Regions from separate parts of the Labrys neptuniae genome, predicted to be linked through region 4. Evidence: predicted binding sites of a transcription regulator. Region 4 holds the regulator's gene; each other region holds the start of a gene.

Region 1 (4,822 bases), on a different contig from region 4:
GAAGATCGAGGCTCTGTTCATTCAAGGGGGATCGAAGAATTTCGATCAAACCATTCGGGGCTTCAACATGCGTCGTCTTTTGACCGGCCTGGTCTTGGTGTCGAGCTTGGGCATTGCCTCAAGCTCGGCCAACGCCGCCAGTATTTTCGAGAAATTGTTCGGCACCTCGCGCCAGCCAGCCAATGCCGGCGCGGTTGCCGCCGTCTCGCCGATTCCGCGCGAGGTCGTGACCTATAGCGGCCGCGAAAGGCCCGGCACCATCGTGATCAATTCGCAGGAACGCCGGCTTTATCTCGTGCTCGACGACGGCACCGCCCTGCGCTACGGCGTCGGTGTCGGCCGCCGGGGCTTCGAATGGGGTGGCGTGCACCGCATCTCGCGCAAGGCCGAGTGGCCGGGCTGGACCCCGCCGCCGCAGATGCGCAAGCGCCGGCCGGACCTGCCCGCCTATATGGAGGGCGGCATCCAGAATCCGCTCGGAGCGCGTGCGATGTATCTGGGCTCGACCCTTTACCGCATCCACGGCTCCAATGAGCCGCAGACCATCGGCCAAGCCGTCTCGTCGGGCTGCATCCGCATGACCAACGCCGACGTCACCGACCTCTATGAACGCGTGAAGGTCGGCACCAGGGTCGTGGTCGTCCGCGGCTGAGGCACGTGTCATCCCGGACGCGCTGCATCACGCAGTGATGCGGCACAGATCCGGGACCGCGCTTGGAATAGAGCGCCTTTCTTGTCCTGCGGTCCCGCGTCTGCGAAGTGTCACTGCGTGCCGCATTTCGCACGGGATGATCTCGCATCATTGCGCCGTCCAGCCCCCGTCGACCGGCAGGGTGGTGCCGGTGATCTGTCTGGCGGCATCACTGCACAGGAAAACCGCGACGGCCGCGATTTCGTCGACCGTGACGAACTCCTTGGTCGGCTGCGCCGCCAGCAGCACATCATGCTTGACCTGTTCCTCGGTCAGTCCGCGCGCTTTCATCGTATCCGGAATCTGCTTTTCCACCAGCGCCGTCCAGACATAGCCGGGCGCGATGGCGTTGGCCGTGATGCCGTGCTCGGCAACCTCGAGGGCCACCGTCTTGATCAGGCCGGTAACGCCGTGCTTGGCGGCGACATAGGCAGACTTGAACGGCGAGGCCACGAGCGCATGCGCCGAAGACGTATTGATGATGCGACCCCATCTGCGCTGCTTCATGCCGGGAAGCGCTGCCTTGATGGCATAGAAGGAAGCGATCAGGTTGATGCGGGTGATGGCTTCCCACTTGTCGTCCGGAAACTCGTCGATCGGGGCGACGTGCTGGATGCCCGCATTGTTGACCAGGATGTCCAGAGTGCCGAAAGCCTCCTCGGCCTCGTAGATCATGGCGGTGATTTCGGCCCCAACCATCATGTTCGCGCCGCTGTAGCGGCACTTCACGCCAAAATCCTTTTCGATGCCGGCCCGCTCGCGCTCGATGGCATCGGCGTCGCCGAAACCGTTGATGGTGACGTTGGCCCCTTCGGCCGCCAGGGCTCGGGCAATGGCGAGGCCGATGCCGCTGGTCGAGCCGGTGACCAGGGCATTGCGGGAGGAGAGTCGGGCCATGTTCATCTCGTCAGGCAGGAGGTGGGAAGGTGCGGCGGACAGGACCGCCGGCCCGGAAGCTGGCATGGCTAGATGTCGCCTTTATTACACCAGCCCTCGGCTCCCAGAGCGCCTTGCAACGAGACGGGATCACCCAGAATCGCAAAGACGCTCGGGGACGATGAGTGGGGGCGAACAGGCGTTCAGGCATGAACGCGCTTTGCTCCAGCGGACATGGACCTGTCATGCTGCCATGCAACATAAGCAGAGATCCTCCCCGCTTTTCATGAAGGACATCCCGTGGATCAAGCCGAAGTCGTCAAGCGCGCCTATGCAATGCCGCTGACCAATCCCTCCTTCCCGCCCGGCCCCTACCGCTTCTTCGACCGCGAATACATCATCATCACCTACCGCACGACGCGCGAGGCGTTGGAAGCTGTGGTGCCCGCCCCGCTCGAGATCGACGAGCCGCTGGTGAAATACGAATTCATCCGCATGCCCGACTCGACCGGCTTCGGCGACTATACCGAGACCGGACAGGTCATTCCTGTGCGATTCAAGGGCCAGCACGGCGCCTATGTCCATTCGATGTATCTGGATGACGATGCCCCTATCGCCGGCGGCCGCGAATTGTGGGGCTTTCCCAAGAAGCTCGCGACACCCAAGATCGTGCATGAGGGCGAAGTCATCGTCGGCACGCTGCACTATGGCAGCGTGCTCTGCGCCACCGGGACCATGGGCTACAAGCATCGCCTCGCCGACCGGCAGGCCGTGCTGGACTCGCTCGGCGCGCCCAACTTCCTCATCAAGATCATCCCGCATGTCGACGGGTCGCCGCGGATCTGCGAACTCGTGCGCTATCACCTCACCGACGTGACGCTCAAGGAAGCCTGGACGGCCCCGGCCGCGCTGGAGCTGCACGCCCATGTCATGGCCGATGTCAGCCGCCTGCCGGTGCTGGAGGTCGTCTCGGCCGTGCATTTCGTCGCCGACCTCACGCTCGGGCTCGGCGAGGTGGTGCACGACTATCTCGCCGCCCGCTGACCCCGCCTAGAGCAAAGCGCGTTCAAGCGTGAACGCTTTTTTACTCTAAGTCTTTGGTTCAACGCGTCTTTGCGATTCTTGGTGATTCCACCAAATCGCAAAACGCTATGCCTGACCGGAGTTTCCACCGTGCTCGAACGCAATAGAGACAAGGCCGCGCGCGCCACCATCGAGGAGATCTCGGCACAATATGATCGCATCGCCCTGGTGTTCCAGGGCGGCGGTGCCCTCGGTGCCTACCAGGCCGGCGTCTACGAGGCGCTGGCCAATGCCGGCTGCGAACCGAATTGGCTTTCGGGTGTGTCCATCGGCGCCATCAACGCCTCCATCATCGCCGGCAACGAGCCGCGCCACCGGCTGCAGCGGCTGGAGCAGTTCTGGCAGACGATCTCCGGCCGCAAGATCTGGGCCTATACGCCGGAAGGCGATCTGTTCCGCGACATCCGCAACCGCACCAGCTCCTGGATCACCATGTCACAGGGCCAGCCCGGCTTCTTCAAGCCACGCCTGCCCAATCCCTGGCTGGAGCTTCCGGGCGCTGAAGGGGCCACCAGCTTCTACGACACCTCGGACCTGAAGCGGACGCTGGAAGAGGTTGTCGACTTCGACATCCTCAACGATGGCCGCAAGCGCCTGAGCGTCGGCGCCGTCAATGTGCGCACCGGCAATTTCGTCTATTTCGACACGGACGAGGTCCGCATCGGCCCCGAGCACATCATGGCCTCGGGCGCCCTGCCGCCAGCCTTTCCCGCCATCCGCATCGAGGGTGAATATTATTGGGACGGCGGCATCGTCTCCAACACACCGCTGCAATATCTGCTCGATCAGGAGGAGGAGCGCAGCTCGCTGGTGTTCCAGGTCGATCTCTTCAGCGCCCGCGGCACCCTGCCCCGCAGCATGCCGGACGTACTGTCGCGCCACAAGGACATCATGTATTCGAGCCGGACGCGCCAGAACACCGACAATTTCCGGCGCATCCACGGCATCAAGACCCATCTGATCGATGCGCTGAAGCGCGTGCCCAAGGATTTGCTGACGCGGGACGAACAGGCGCTCATCGACAGCCACGCCAAGCTCGGCCTCGTCAACATCGTGCACCTGATCTACCAGCACAAGAACTACGAGGGCCACGCCAAGGACTATGAATTCTCCGGCACCTCGATGCGCGAGCATTGGGACATGGGGCTGGAGGACACCCAGCGCACGCTGCGCCATCGCCAATGGCTGCTGCCTCCCGTGGACGCCGAGGGCGGCATGGCCATTCACGACCTCCATCGCGAGGACCCAACCTGAGAGAAGCGGGGCTGCTCAGCGCTGCCCCGGCCTTTCGCGCGTCAGGCCCTTTTCCTTGAGGTCGGCAAGATAGGAGGCCCAGCGGCTCTCCTTCTCCCAGCCGAGTTCCGCCAGATAGGTCCAAGTATAGAGCCCGGTATTGTGCATGTCGTCGAAGGAAATGCGTACGGCATAATTGCCGACCGGATCGAGGCTGAGGATCGCCACGTTGATCTTGCCGCCCACCGTCTTGCGCTCGGCGGCACTGTGCCCCTGCACCTCGGCACTCGGCGACATCACGCGCAACATCTCGGCACTGAACACATGGGACTGGCCGTCGTCGAAACTCACGGTCAGGGTCTTCTTGTCCTTGGACAGGCGCAATTCGGTCGGCCAGGCCTTCACGACGTCTCCGCTCACGGCATCTTCCCTTTTCTGTTCTGATCGCCACATAAGGAGAAGGCGGATGCTGCGCAAGCCGCAAACCCAATCCGATGCTGTTTGAGCATTCGGCTCGGACTCTGCGACATAATGGCAATTTGCCTAGACTATCATTGGTGTTTGGGCCCTCGTCGGCTTAGAAGAATACCAAAGGGGACATGCCCCTAAAGCGTCTTTCGATGCGGCGGTTCATTGATCTCGCCGCAAAGACGCGTCGAAACAGCGAGCGGGGGTGGAGCGGCTTTGCTCAAGAACGCCTTGCCCCGGGAGTGTGGACGTGCTGGATGATCATGCAATGGCGGACATGCCGCCGATGATCGACCCTTTCGGGCGCGCGATCAATTATCTGCGTGTTTCCGTGACGGACCGCTGCGATTTTCGCTGCGTCTATTGCATGTCCGAGGACATGACCTTCCTGCCCAAGAAGGACCTGCTCACCCTCGAGGAACTCGACAGGCTGTGCAGCGCCTTCATCGCCAAGGGCGTGCGCAAGCTGCG
Region 2 (4,822 bases), on a different contig from region 4:
GATGAAGATCAGCCAGAAGGCGAACATGCGGAAGCGGAAACGGAAATAGACGATGGCGAAGGCCGAGATCAGCGAGATCACGATCTTACCCACCGCGATCGCCACCGCCATGATCAGGCTGGTGGTCAGCATGGTGAGCACCGGTTCGCGCGTAGCCCCCTCCGTGCCGTGAAACAGGGTCTGGGTGTAGTTCTTGATCAGGTCGGGGCCCGGCAGCACGCCGATCTGACCGTTGATGATGGTGGTGGCATCATGGGTAGAGGCCACGAAGGCCAGCCACACCGGGAAGGCCAGGACCAGTACGCCCAGGATCAGAATGGCGTGGGGCAGAAGGTTACCGAAACGGCGGTTCTCAACCATGAGCCGTTCCTCTCGATAGCAACGAGAAACAGATCATCAATAAGTCACTTTCTTCTCGATGAAACGGAACTGCAGGGTGGTCATGGCGATCACCATGATCAGCAGGATCACCGACTGCGCCGCCGAGCCGCCAAGATCGCCGCCGCTCTGGCCGTCATTATAGACCTTGAACACCATGGTGATGGTCTCCCCGGCCGGACCGCCATGCGTCACCGCATCGATGATGCCGAACGTGTCGAAGAAGACGTAGACGATGTTGATGACGAGTAGGAAGAAGGTCGTGGGCGACAGCATCGGCAGGATGATGGTCCAGAAGCGCCGCGCCGGCCGGGCGCCGTCGATGGCCGCCGCCTCGATCAGCGATTTGGGAATCGATTGCAGCCCCGCCAGGAAGAACAGGAAGTTGTAGGAGATCTGCTTCCAGGTTGCCGCCAGCACCACCAGGATCATGGCGTGATTGCCGTTGAGCAGGGGATCCCAGGGCAGGCCGAGCTGCTTGAGGCCACGCGCCACCAGGCCGAGCGAGGGCTGGAACATGAAGAGCCAGAGCACGCCAGCCACCGCCGGCGCCACCGCATAGGGCCATACCAGCATGGTGCGATAGAAGGAGGCGCCCTTGATCTTCTTGTCCGCCTGCACGGCCAGGATCAAGGCCAGCCCGAGCGACAGCACCGAGACCAGGCCGGCGAATACCAGGGTGACGCCGACGGCCTTGTAATATTCCGGTTGCTGGAACAGGAGCTGGTAATTCTCGAACCCGACGAATTCGGAGGTGGTGCCGAAACTATCCTCGATGAAGAAGGATTGCCGGATCGCCTGCAGCACCGGCCAATAGAAGAAGATCAGCGTGATCGCCAATTGCGGCGCCAGCAGCAGCCAAGGCAGGGTCTTGCCGGAGAAGACGGAGCGTTTTTCCATGGTCGATCCTAATGGCCGCATCGCTATTGCCGAAAACCGGCAACCCCTTTCGGCGCGATGCTTTAACGCTCTCGACCTTTGTCATTCCGGGCTTGACCCGGCAATCCAGCACCCAGCCCAGACAGTGACGGTGCCGGACAGGGTGCCCGGGCCAAGCCCGGGCATGACGAAGGTCAGCGTCTTTTCGCTAAGGCTTACGGGCCTGTTATCGCCCCGCGGTGCGGGCGAAGGTCTTCAGGATCGCATCGCCCCGGCGGACGGCATCGTCCATCGCGGCCTGCGCGGTTTTCTTGCCGGCCAGGGCCTGCTCGATCTCCTCGGCCCAGACATCGCGGATCTGGGCGAGGTTGCCCAGACGCAGCCCGCGGGAATTTTCCGTCGGTGCCTTGTTGGTCAGCTCCAGCACGGCGACTTCGCTGTTGGGATCCTTGGCATAGAAGCCCTGTTTCTTGGAGAGCTCGTAGGCAGCCGGGGTGATCGGCAGATAGCCGGTCTCCTGGGCCCACCAGGCCTGCACGTCGGGCTTCGACAGATAGGTCAGGAACTTGGCGATGCCCTTATAGGATTCGTCCGACTTGCCGCCCATCACCCACAGCGAAGCGCCGCCGATGATCGAGTTCTGCGGCGCGCCCTGCACATCGGGATAATAGGGCATCGGCGCCACCGAATATTTGAACTTGGCGTTGGCCTTGACGTTGCCCAGGAAGGCCGAGGAGGTCAGGAACAGCGGGCATTCGCCCGAGGTGAAGCGCCCCTCGCCCTGATTGGTGCGGCCGGAATAGTCGAAGGTCTTGTCCTTCTGGGCCTCGACCAGGTTTTCCAGATGCTTCACCACCACCGGATTGTTGAACTTCAATTCGGTATCGAAGCCATCCAAGCCGTTGGCCTTGGTCGACAGCGGCACGTTGTGCCAGGCCGACAGCTCCTCGATATTGGCCCAGGTGGTCCAGGCCGTGGAAATGCCGCAGGTGGCGTAACCGGCTGCCTTCAGCTTCTTGGCCGCCTCGAAAGCCTCCGGCCAGGTCTTGGGTGCCGCCGTCAGATTGGCCTTCTTCAGCGCATCCTCGTTGACCCACATCACCATGGTCGAGGAGTTGAAGGGAAAGGACAGCATCTCGCCCTTGGCATTGGAATAATAACCGGTGACGGCAGGCAGGTAGGACTTTTGGTCGAAGGGCTCGCCCGCATCCTTCATCAGCTGGTAGACGGGCTTGATCGCGCCCTTGGCCGCCATCATGGTGGCGGTACCGACTTCGAAGACCTGCAGGATATCGGGCGCATTGCCGGCCCGGAACGCGGCAATGCCGGCATTCATCGTATCGGGATAGGAACCCTTGTAGGCGGGAACGATCCGATAGTCGCTCTGGCTGGCATTGAAATCATTGGCCAGCTTGACGATGCGGTCGTTGTTGGCCCCCGTCATCGCATGCCACCACTGGATGTCGGTGGCCGCGACGGCCCCGGTGGATACACTGGCCAGAAGAACCACGGCCGAAGCCAGAACGCTCAACTTCATCACATACTCCCTCAGGATGCGCCGCTTCTTAAAAGGACGGCGTCGTTTAAGACTTCACTGGTTGCGCCTCAATGACGAAGAAATGAAGCAAATATGACAGGTAATATGGTTGCAGGGTTTACCCTCGGCTTCTCCCTGCGTTCGCTTCGGTGCATTGCCCCAATTCCGACGTAGCGAAACCACCATTGATTTCTTTCAATCCCGAGGGCGAGATTAATAGATCATTTTTTTTATTTATAGAAAATTCATTCCATTGCGGGGCTGTATTGTCAAGGCCTGAATCCCATCGAACTGACAGCGGATGGAGCGCTTCCCACCGCAAAATCCATTCGCGGTTTCGATGCCGTGCGCAACGCCGCCAACCCATTGGCATATCGGCGACATCAAGGCATCTGCGCGGCCGGTCGGAGCGCCCCATGGCAAGCCGAAAGAGAGTCGAAACACGAAAGCCGGCATGCCGCCGCCATCGCGTAAGGCATGTCGGCATGCCGATGGGAAGGCCGACGTCCTGATCGCCTTGCCCCCGAATGAAGCATCGCCGCCTTCGTTTGCAATGGCGGCTGTACTTCACGCTCCTTCACCCAAGTCGCTCGTTGCCGACCGGCGCTTTCGAGGCTAAGCAACTGGAAACCAGATTGCCAGGGAGGCTCCATGTCGTCGATTGTCATCGCTCAAGGAGGCGGCCCGACCGCCGTGATCAATCAGACACTCTGCGGCGCCATCGTTGCCGCCCGCCGGCACGACCCGTCACTGCGCATCCTCGGCGCCCGCCACGGCGTCCGGGGGCTGACGCGCGGCGATCTCGTCGACCTCACCGCGCTTTCGGAAAGCGATCTTGAGCGCCTGGCCCGCACCCCGAATTCGGGCCTCGGCTCGACGCGGGACAAGCCCGATCCAGCCTATTGCCAGACCATCCTGCAGGCGCTGGAAAAGCTCGATGCCCGCGGCTTCATCTACATCGGTGGCAATGACACGGCCGGCACGCTCGATCTCCTGCGCCAGCAGTCGACCGGTTCCTGCAGCTTCGTGCACGCCCCCAAGACGATCGACAACGACCTGATGGAGAACGACCATGTGCCGGGCTTCATCTCGGCGGCCGCTTTCGTCGCCAATGCCTTCGTCAGCATGGATCTCGATTTCCGGGCGATGCCGGGCATTTATGTCGCCATCGTCATGGGCCGGCATGCGGGCTTCCTCAGCGCCGCGGCTGCCGGCTGGCAGCAGGCGCCGGAGGACGCGCCCCATCTGATCTACACGCCCGAAAAGCCCTTCTCGGTCGAGCAGTTCCTCGATGACGTCGACATGGTCTACACCCGTATCGGCCGCTGCATCGTCTCGATGTCGGAAGGCGTCCAGGACGAGGCTGGCCGTCCCCTCGCCGAGGCACTCGCCGCTGGCACGGTCGAGCGTGACGCCCATGGCAATGTGCAGCTCACCGGCGGCGATCTCGGCATCGAGATCCAGAAGGCCTTGAAGCAGCGCTTCCCCAAGGCGCGCGCCCGTGTCGACACGCTGGGCTATCTGCCGCGGGGCTATATCGGCATCATCGACGAGACCGATGCCAAGGAAGCCTTCGAGGCCGGTGCCTTCGCGGCCCAGAGCGCCTTTACCGGCTCGGGCTCGGTGGTGCTGCACCATGACGGCAAGCATACCTCGCCGCGCATTGTCGCCCTCGACCAGGTCGCCGGGCGCACCCGTCACATGCCCGACAGCTTCTTCACAGGCGCCAACGCCGTCTCGGAAGAAGGCCGGGCCTATTTCCGCCGCCTGCTGCCGCCACGCCCCGACATTTTCACGCCCTTCGTGTAAGGGGCCCGCCCCTCATTTCGTCATGGGCAAGTCTGCGGCCAACGCTCCAGGGCTTCACGGCCTGCGGATGTCAGGCCGTAGATGCCTTTCTCGACCCGCTCGAACCAGCCATAGACATTGCCCTGCAGGATCTTCGGGGCGTCGGGCACGGTCTTGGCGAGGTCCCGCCGGCGCTGCGGCGCCAACACCAGTGCGGCGGCACAGGCCAGCGCCTGCTGG
Region 3 (4,822 bases), on a different contig from region 4:
CGGTGTCGCCCCAGCGTATCCGACCCTGGCCGACGCGCTCGAGGCCGGTGACGACGTTGACGAAGGTGCTCTTGCCTGAGCCCGACGGGCCGGTCACGGCAAGCTGGCTGCCTGCCGTGAGGGCGAGCCTGTCGATGCGCAGCACCGGGGCGGCGAGGCCAGGGAAGGAGACGGCGATATCTTCGAGGTCGAGTGCCAGCACCGGATCAGACCACCCAGTAGCGCGCGTCGCGCAGGCGCAGCCGGCTGAGAAAGCCGGTTGCCGGATCGGTCCAGGACCCCATTTCCAGGCGTCCCGACACCTCGATCCTGGTGCCGGGCTGCACGAAGGTCTGCTTCTCGTCGAGATAGATCACCACGATATTGTCGGGCCAGTCCGAGTCGGAGGAGCAGAAGGGGCAGATCGACATCGGGATTTCGGTGAGCACGAAGAAGGTGGCTTCCGCCTTGAGGGGCGGTGCCATGAAGCCGCTCATCACCACGTCCTTGCCGTCGAGTTCCCTGACCTTGGCCGAGAACTCCAGGCCCAGCACGCTGATCTTGCCATAGAGTTCGGGGAAGCCGAGCGTTGCCGGGGCCGCGAGGGCCGGCGGCGCCAGGAGAAGAGGCGAAAGCCCGAGCAAAGTGAGGATCTGGCGGCGGGGCAGGGTTGTCATGGCATATGTCTCACACCGGCGGGGGACAGCTCTGCTCCTGGGATCGCAGGCGTCTCGCCTGCTCTTTCCCGTAAGGTCACCGGTTCCAAGAGCAGGCGAGACGCCTGCGATCCCAGGAAAGATGTCTTCCGGGCGGCGTGCCGCCCGGAGAAGGTCGTTACTTACTGCATCTGCGCTTTCTGGGCGCCGGAAGCACCGAGCGCGAAGGCATCGGCCAGGACGCGGTAGACGTCGCTTTCTTCCAGATAGCCCTTGAAGCCCTCGGCACCCGGGCCGGTAGCCTGCAGCACGATGTCGTCGACGGCGTGGGCGGTGCTGTCGTTGTTGCGTGGGATGTTGCCCTGGACGAAGACGGCGCCGGGCACGTCCTTGTAGGCGGGATTGGCGACATATTCCTTCTTCTCGTTCTGGATGGCCGGCTCATAGGGGCCGTCCAGCTTCGGGCTGAAGGTTTCGTAGTGGTCGGGATAGTTTCCGTAGACGACCGCCAGGCGCTTGCTGGGATCGATCTTGTCGGGATAGCCGTCGCCGTCCTTGTCCTCGTAATTGGTGAAGCCGGCCTCGGCATAGATGCCGACCTTTTCGCGCATGTCGGTGCCGGGCTTGCTGTCGTCGATGGTGCCGATCACCGACATGGAATGGGTGTGGTCGCCCGTGACGACGATCAGCGTATCGGGATGGGTCTTGGCGAATTCGCGCGCCGCGCCGACGGCCTTGTCGAATTCGATGGTTTCATAGAGCGAGCGCTCGCCATCCTGGGCATGCGACATCTTGTCAATCGAGGCGGCTTCCACCATCAGGAAGAAGCCTTCCGGATTCTTGGAAAGCTGGTCGAGGGCCGTCTTGGTCATGTCGACCAGGCCGGGCTGGTTGGGGAACTTGCCCACCGTGCCCTTCTTGAGCAGGTTGCGGTCGAGTGCCACATCCATGTTGCCGGTGTGGAACAGGCCGAGGATCTTGCCGGTATTGGTGCCGGAGGCGGCAGCGAGGCTGTCCTTGTCGGTGGCCAGCGTGTAGCCGGCATCCTTGAAGAGCTGGATATAGTCCTTGTCGTCCTTGCGCTTGGAGCCGGTGGTCGACTTCGGCAGGAAATAGGCCGAGCCGCCGCCCAGGATGATTTCGGGCTTCACGTCGTAGAACATGCCGACGATCTCGGCCTTGTCGGCGCGCTTGCGGGTATGGGAAACCACGGCCGCCGGGGTGGCGTCCTCGATCTCGGCGGTGGAGACCACGCCGATGGACTTCTTGCCGGTGCGGCGCAGCGCCTCGGCGATGGTCTCGACGCGCGGATCGTCAAGGCTGGCGGGCGTGCGATCGGCATAGACGCCGAGAGCGTTCACCGCCGTCTTGTGACCGGTCATGTAGGCCGACATCGTGTTGGCGCTGTCGGTGGCAATGGCATCCGTCGACGAAGTGCCGATGAAGGCCATGTGGTCGAGATCGTCCATGGCGAGGCGGCCATTGGCCTTGCCCTCGGTCATGCCCTTGGACATGATGCGAGCGCCGGTGCGGTTGGCGACCGTCAGGCCGTCACCCAGCAGGAAGATGATGTTCTTGGCCTTGGGCGTGGCGGCAGTGCCGAAGACGTCCCAGGTCACGCTGCGGCTCTGGCCGCCGGCCGAAACCTCGACCTTGTAGCTGCCGGGCACGCTGAGGGTGAGGCCGCGCAGCAGCACTGCCGAGCCGAGATCCTTGTCGTCCTTGCCCTTTTCGGAGGCGACGAACTCGACGTCCTTGCCGAACACACCCTTGTAGTCCTGCCCGTTGACGGTGACGCGCACATCCTCCGGCTTCACGGTGCCGGCGAACTCGGCCTTGAAGTCGAAGGGCGAGCCGGCCAGGATGGTGGCGCGGTCGAGCGGATAGATGCCCGCGGCCTGGCTGGGACCGATCAGCATGGTGGTGACCGCAAGAGCGGCGAGGAGCGTGCGCATGGCAATCCTTTCGCGATGCGAGCAGACTTTGTCGCCGAAGCGTCTTGCGGTGTGGCCAAGCAGCCGTACTTGCAAGGACGCGTCCAAACAAAGAGCTTGAGGAGAACGCGTTCCCCCTGAACGCGCTTTGCGCTAGGGATAGCCAGCGCGTGCGACAGGTCCATGACAGCGAGCAGGTTCAGGATCAGGCCGCTCCGCATGCAGTATAGAGGATGGATCGATCGGCACCGGGAGCGGCGAAGACTCCATGTCGCATCCCGCTGTCCTGTCCGATCCGGGGTTTTGTCGTGGCCGATGCTTGTCGAGCCACGAGGAAGTCTATAGGGTCCCCGGCCAGTTTCCGGTGGAAGGCCTCTATCGGCAGGGCGTGGAATCAGGCATTGTGCCGTTAAGAGTCCGTTCACGCTGTTGCGTAACCACGATCGGCCCATGACTTGCGGCGAGTGGTCGTTGACTGTAAATGTCCCTTAGTCTGTATTGCTGACTTTGCACGGGTTCACTGGTTCATGACCGCTCACTTCAAGTTGATGCGCAAGATTGCAATGGCCGTGCCGGTCCTTTTGCTGGCAGCGGCCTGTTCCAATCAGAATGGCGCAAGTGTTCGTTCGACTAGCCCGGTGCCGCAGGCCCTGATTGCCGAAATGCAGGCCAAGGGCATGGCGCGTTCCGCGCCCATCCTGGTGCGCATCTACAAGAAGGAGTCCGAGCTCGAGCTCTGGAAGCAGACCTCGAGCGGACGTTATGCCCTGCTCAAGAGCTATCCGGTCTGCCGCTGGTCCGGCCAGCTCGGTCCGAAGAAGAGCGAGGGTGACCGCCAGGTGCCCGAAGGCTTCTATGCGGTGAGCATGAGCAGCCTCAATCCGAATTCGCAATATTACCTGTCCTTCGACATCGGCTACCCCAACAGCTTCGATCGCCAGCTCGGCCGGGCCGGCGGCAACATCATGGTGCACGGCTCCTGCTCTTCGCGCGGCTGCTTCGCCATGACCGACAAGCAGGTGGCCGAGATCTATGCCGTGGCGCGCGAGGCGCTGCAGGGCGGCCAGGCTTCGTTCCAGGTACAGTCGCTGCCCTTCCGCATGACGCCCGAGAACATGGCTCGGAATCGCCGCAACCCCAATATCGGCTTCTGGCAGAACCTCAAGGAAGGCACCGACAACTTCGAGGTCACCAAGCAGACGGTCAAGGTCGATGTCTGCAAGGGCCGCTATGTCTTCAACGGCAATGGCGGTACCGATTGCGGGATCGCTCCCGCCAGCCAGAATGTGGCAGCCGCCGTCTACGAGAAGCGGCGCGGCGACGATGCCAAGGTGACTGCGCTGGTTGCCTCCGGCACCAAGGCCGTCAACTATATCTATCAGGATGGCGGTTCCAATCCGGTGTTTACCGCGCGTGCCGTCGACCAGTCGGCGGTGCCTGGCAAGGACCGGCCCTTCAGCTATTCGCGCGTCGACGTGACCGAGGTCGCCCTCAACGACGCGGGTGCTCCGGCAACGGAAGCGGATGCGAATGCCGCTCATCGCGTGACCTATGCAGCAGCCGAAAGCCTGCTCTATTCGGAAGCCGCCGTGGCTCGCAAGCCGATCAAGGGCGTGGCCGACCCGAAGGCTGTCGCCAAGCGCCAGGAAGCCGTCTATGCCCGGCTGATGGGTAGCAAGTTCCAGGCTCCGATGCCGCAGAAGCCGCTGGCGATGACGGTGGCCGCGGCGCCTGTGTCGTCCAGTGCTCCGGCAAGCCAGCTGGTGGCCTCGGCGGCACCGGAAGGCCAGCCCTTCTATGCACGCTGGCTGGGCTTCGCGCCGACCGAGCAGCCGGCTTCCCCGGTTACGGCGATCAAGGTCGACCCGATCCAGACCGGCACGGTGCCTGACACCAAGCTCAAGCAGGGCAAGGCAAAGACGCTGACGCCGGGCAAGCCGATGATGGCCGCGACGGCGCTGCCGGCCGCCCAGATGGCCGAGCTGCCGCCCGCGATCACCAATCCGCCGACCGAGCAGCCTTTCTACAAGCGTTGGCTGGGCCTGGGCGGCGAGCAGGGCGCCACGGCGACCAACTGACCTGATCTTTCTTGATCGATTGATCCGTGAGCCCTTTCCCGGCATGGGAGAGGGCTCATTCATTGGGCGTGACGAGATCCGATGGCTGATCGTCGTGCCCATATCCAGGCTTCGGCCTCACCTCGGGTGACAGGCAGTCTCCAACTGTTGCAAAATCAATCTCGCCGCCACCGTC
Region 4 (4,822 bases):
CCTTCGTGACCTGGCGCTCGGCTCGCACCGGTATCGTTACCGGCATCCTGCTGGCCCTGGCCCGCGCCGCCGGCGAGACCGCACCGCTGCTGCTCACGGCCTTCGGCAATTCCAACTGGTCGCTCAATCTCGGCAATGCCTTTGCCAGCTTGCCGGCTGCCATCTACCAGCTCGCGCCCTACCCCGATCCCAAGGCCGTCTCGGTGGCCTGGAGCGGCGCCCTCCTCATCACCGCCGGCGTGTTGGCGCTCAATATCCTGACCCGCTTCGTGCTCGCTCCCAAGAAATGAGTGCTCCCATGTCCGCTACCCCCCAAGCCTCCATCGCGGTTGCCGAACGCCCCCTCGCCGATCCAGCCGCCGCCGTGAAGCTCAAGGTCGAGAATCTCGACTTCTATTATGGCGAGAAGCATGCGCTCAAGGCCATCAATCTCGACATGATCGACCGGCAGGTCACCGCCATGATCGGTCCCTCCGGCTGCGGCAAGTCGACCCTGCTGCGCGTGCTCAACCGCATGTACGACCTCTATCCGGGGCAGACCGCCAAGGGCCGCGTGCTGCTCGACGGCCAGAACGTCATCGGCAAGGAGATCGACCCGGCGGTGCTGCGCGCCCGCATCGGCATGGTGTTCCAGAAGCCCACGCCCTTCCCGATGTCGATCTACGACAACATCGCCTTCGGCGTGCGGCTGCATGAATCCATCTCCAAGGCGGAGATGGACCAGCGTGTCGAATGGTGCCTGACCAAGGCCGCCTTGTGGAACGAGGTCAAGGACCGCCTGCACGCTTCAGCCCTAGGCATGTCCGGCGGCCAGCAGCAGCGCCTGTGCATCGCCCGCACCATCGCGGTGAAGCCCGAAGTCGTCCTGCTGGACGAGCCGACCTCCGCGCTCGATCCGATCTCGACCGCCAAGATCGAGGAATTGATCGACGAATTGAAGCGGGACTTCACCATCGTCATCGTCACGCACAATATGCAGCAGGCGGCGCGCTGCGCGGATGTGACGGCCTTCTTCTATCTGGGCGACCTCATCGAAGTCGGCCAGACCAACAAGATGTTCACCACCCCGAACGACAGCCGTACGCAGGATTACATCACCGGCCGCTTCGGCTGATCCCTCGGCCAGCGTCGAATTCATTTGGAGGCGGCATGTCCGACCATATCGTTACATCCTTCGACCAGGAACTGCGCGAGCTGCGCAACATGATCGCCGAAATGGGTGGCTATGCCGAGAAGAGCGTAGCCGACAGCGTCGAAGCCCTGCTCAAGCGCGACACCCAGCGCGCCAAGGCGGTGATCGATCTCGACGCCGCGATCGACAAGCTGCAGCGCCAGGTCGAGGACAGGGCCATCCTGATCATCGCCAAGCGCCAGCCGCTGGCCCTCGACCTGCGCGAGATCGTCTCGGCCCTGCGGGTGGCCAATGACCTCGAGCGGATCGGCGACCTCGGCAAGAATGTCGCCAAGCGCGTGGTGGCCATCCACAGTCACGCCCAGCCGGCCCAGCTCTTCGGCGGTTTCGACCACATGGCCGACCTGGTACTCGAGCAGCTCAAGCAGGTGCTCGACGCCTTCGCCCAGCGCAATGTCGAGGAAGCCCTCTCGGTCTGGCGCTCGGACGGCGAGATCGATGCGATGTATACCTCGCTGTTCCGCGAATTGCTGACCTACATGATGGAAGATCCGCGCAATATCGGCTTCTGCACCCATCTGCTGTTCTGCGCCAAGAACATCGAGCGCATCGGTGACCACGCCACCAACATCGCCGAGACGGTCCACTATCTCGTGACCGGTGAATCGCCGGCCGGAGAGCGGCCCAAGGCGGACAACAGCACCGATCTCGTCGACCTTCCTGTGCCGGCTAAATAACAAGGGATAGGCCATGCCTCCCAAGGTTCTGATCGTCGAGGACGAAGAAGCGCTGACCCTGCTGCTGCGCTACAATCTCGAAGCCGAAGGCTATGAGGTGGATAGTGTCGCACGCGGAGACGACGCCGAGATCCGCTTGCGCGAAAGCGTGCCGGACCTGGTTCTGCTCGACTGGATGTTGCCGGGCCTGTCCGGCATCGAATTGTGCCGGCGCATTCGCATGCGGCCGGAAACCGAGCGCCTGCCGGTGATCATGCTCACGGCGCGCGGCGAGGAAACCGAACGCGTGCGGGGTCTGGCCACCGGCGCCGACGACTATGTCGTCAAGCCCTTCTCCGTGCCCGAGCTCTCGGCCCGCGTGCGTGCCCTGCTGCGCCGGGCCAAGCCCGATCACGTCGCCTCCCTGCTCAAGGCCGGCGACATCTCTCTCGACCGCGAGACCAAGCGCGTCCATCGCGGCAATCGCGAGATCCGCCTCGGCCCGACCGAATTCCGCCTGCTCGAATTCCTGATGCAGGCACCGGGACGCGTCTTCGCGCGCGAGCAGTTGCTCGACAGCGTCTGGGGCCGCGACGTCTATATCGACGAGCGCACGGTCGACGTGCATGTCGGCCGCCTGCGCAAGGCGATGAACCGCACGCGCGAGATCGATCCGATCCGCACCGTGCGCGGTGCCGGCTATTCCTTCGACGAGACCTTCGCCAAGCAATCCTGAGCGCGTTTCGCGGGCATTGCCCGCTCGCTCCGCTTCGCCAAGGCTGCGTTGCGCCCTCACCACGCTCCTACGGGGAGAGGGTTAGGGGTTGCGCGACGTAGAGAGCAAGAGTGGGCGACGATATCCGCCCTCCTCCCTCGCTGCGCAGTCACGCTGCCAAATCCGCCAGGCGTGCCTGCAGATAGCGGCGGATGGCCGGATCGCTCTCCAGGCCGATCGCCCGCAAATAGGCATTGCGGGCCTCCTCCGGTCTGGCGGCCCGCACCAGCAAGTCCGCACGCGCGGCCCAATAGGGCTGGTAATCGACGATGCGTCCGTCACCGGCGACCTCGTCAAGTGCAGCCAGACCAGCCTGCGGCCCCATGAGGCGGGCGAGCGCCACGGCCCGGTTGATGGCGGCCACTGGAGAAGCTGTCAGCAGAACCAAGGCTTCATACAATGTGACGATCGCGGCCCAGTCCGTCGTCGCGCAGATGCGTCGATGGGCATGGGCCGATTGCAGCGCGGCTTCCAGCTGATAGCGGCCGATCTGGCGCACCTGGCCGGCCCGGGCAAGCAAGGCCTCGGCCTCCTCGATCAGCCCCGCATCCCAGAGCGCGGTGTCCTGCTGCTCCAGCGGAATATAATCGCCATCCTGGCCGCGGCGCGCCGCCCGCCGCGCTTCGGCGTGCAGCATCAGGGCCAGCAGTCCGAGCACTTCGGGCTCGCCGGGCAGGAGCGAGGCCAGCAGCCGGCCGAGCCAGATCCCCTCCGTCGACAGATTGCGCTCGCGGGCATGAGCCCCTTCCGGATCGGCCCAGCCTTCGGCATAGACGGCATAAACGGCCTCCAGCACCGCGTCGAGACGGCCGGGCAACTCGTCGGGCTCCGGGATGCGGAAAGGGATGCCGGCTTGCTTGATCTTAGCCTTGGCCCGCACCAGCCTCTGGCTCATCGCCACGGGCGAGACCAGGAAGGCGCTGGCGATCGCGCCGGCATCGAACCCCAATATCACCTGCAGGATCAGGGGAGCACGTACGGTGGCATCGAGGGAGGGATGGGCGCAGGCGAACATCAGGCGCAGGCGCTCATCGGGCACGGCATGCCGCTCGCCCTGCCCCGAGGCGAGGGCCTCGACATGGCGGCTGACCTCGTCCGCCTTTTCGCCGCGCAGCCTGGCGCGGCGGGCCGCATCGATCTGGCGGCGCCGGGCCGCGGTCAGCAGCCAGGCTTCGGGATTGACGGGCACGCCGCCCGCCGGCCAATGTTCCATGGCCGCAGCAAAGGCGTCGGCCAGGGCATCCTCGGCCCCCGCAATGTCGCCCGAGCGCGCCGCGAGAAGAGCGACGAGCCGGCCATAGCTGCGTCGCGCCACGATTTCGGCAAGCTCGGCTGCGGGGGCTGAAGACACCGGCTCGGGCCGTTCGCTCAATAGTCCTTCGGGTCCCATATCGGCCGGACCTCGATGGTCCCGATGGCGGCGCTCGGGCAGCGCGCCGCCCAGCCGATCGCGGCATCCAGGTCCGGCACGTCGATGATATAGAAGCCGCCGAGCTGCTCGCGTGTGTCGGCGAAGGGCCCGTTGAGCACCTGGGTCTTGCCGTCGGCGATGCGCACGGTGGTGGCCGAAGCCGTCGGGCGCAGGCGGCTCCAGGGGCCGAGGGCACCGGCCGACTGGAGCGCCTGCGTATAGGCCTGATAGGCCGCTAGGATCTGCTGCTTGTTGGCGGGATCCGCCTTCAGCATGGCTTCTTCGCTGCTGTAGATCAGAATTGCGAACTGCATGGGTTCCTCCTGTCTCCGCCGGCGCATGATGCGCCGGCATGACAATGACGCGCCATCCCGTTCGCTTTCGACAGCGACAGGAAAATTATGCGCTCGCCTTGGTGAGCTGCTCGATCTCGGCCGAACCAAGATTGAGCTCGGTCGCCTTGATCAGGTCGGAGAGCTGCTCGACGCTGGTGGCGCTGGCGATCGGAGCGACGATACCGGGCCTTGCAATCAGCCAGGCAATGGCGACTTGGGCGGGCGTGGCGTTCTTGGCCTCGGCCACCGCGTCCAGGGCGGCGAGGATGCGCAGGCCACGCTCGTTGAGGTAGGTGCCCATGTCGCCGCCACGCGCATTGCTCTTGGCGAAATCGGCTTCGCTGCGATATTTGCCGGACAGGAAGCCCTTGGCCAGTGAGAAATAGCTGGTCACGCCAATCTCGTTCTTGAGACAGAAAGCCTCGAGCTCGCGCTCATAACCGGAGCGATCAT

What was found. The regulator PhoB, encoded in region 4, activates phosphate uptake and scavenging genes when phosphate is short. The targets are predictions, from matches to a motif close to TGTCATNNANCTGTCAT.
Region 1: the regulator PhoB is predicted to act here: its motif matches at 1,661-1,677, upstream of ABXS05_RS11190 (acetoacetate decarboxylase).
Region 2: the regulator PhoB is predicted to act here: its motif matches at 2,877-2,893, upstream of ugpB (sn-glycerol-3-phosphate ABC transporter substrate-binding protein UgpB).
Region 3: the regulator PhoB is predicted to act here: its motif matches at 2,742-2,758, upstream of ABXS05_RS27870 (alkaline phosphatase).

The regions. Positions count from the first base shown of each region.
Region 1 is NZ_JBFNQD010000003.1:86,116-90,937, forward strand. Features, by position in the region: gene ABXS05_RS11180 (L,D-transpeptidase) at 68-652, shown strand; gene ABXS05_RS11185 (3-hydroxybutyrate dehydrogenase) at 800-1,588, opposite strand; gene ABXS05_RS11190 (acetoacetate decarboxylase) at 1,868-2,611, shown strand; gene ABXS05_RS11195 (patatin-like phospholipase family protein) at 2,741-3,904, shown strand; gene ABXS05_RS11200 (gamma-butyrobetaine hydroxylase family protein) at 3,920-4,303, opposite strand; gene moaA (GTP 3',8-cyclase MoaA) at 4,620-4,822, shown strand, end outside.
Region 2 is NZ_JBFNQD010000001.1:1,456,802-1,461,623, forward strand. Features, by position in the region: gene ugpE (sn-glycerol-3-phosphate ABC transporter permease UgpE) at 1-360, opposite strand, end outside; gene ugpA (sn-glycerol-3-phosphate ABC transporter permease UgpA) at 397-1,278, opposite strand; gene ugpB (sn-glycerol-3-phosphate ABC transporter substrate-binding protein UgpB) at 1,484-2,794, opposite strand; gene ABXS05_RS06975 (diphosphate--fructose-6-phosphate 1-phosphotransferase) at 3,446-4,603, shown strand; gene ABXS05_RS06980 (DUF2161 domain-containing phosphodiesterase) at 4,624-4,822, opposite strand, start outside.
Region 3 is NZ_JBFNQD010000014.1:30,196-35,017, forward strand. Features, by position in the region: gene ABXS05_RS27860 (ABC transporter ATP-binding protein) at 1-202, opposite strand, end outside; gene ABXS05_RS27865 (hypothetical protein) at 207-656, opposite strand; gene ABXS05_RS27870 (alkaline phosphatase) at 818-2,590, opposite strand; gene ABXS05_RS27875 (L,D-transpeptidase family protein) at 3,097-4,647, shown strand.
Region 4 is NZ_JBFNQD010000007.1:317,172-321,993, forward strand. Features, by position in the region: gene pstA (phosphate ABC transporter permease PstA) at 1-290, shown strand, start outside; gene pstB (phosphate ABC transporter ATP-binding protein PstB) at 287-1,114, shown strand; gene phoU (phosphate signaling complex protein PhoU) at 1,150-1,869, shown strand; gene phoB (phosphate regulon transcriptional regulator PhoB) at 1,883-2,584, shown strand; gene ABXS05_RS21295 (RNA polymerase sigma factor) at 2,733-3,995, opposite strand; gene ABXS05_RS21300 (YciI family protein) at 3,992-4,348, opposite strand; gene ABXS05_RS21305 (aldo/keto reductase) at 4,434-4,822, opposite strand, start outside.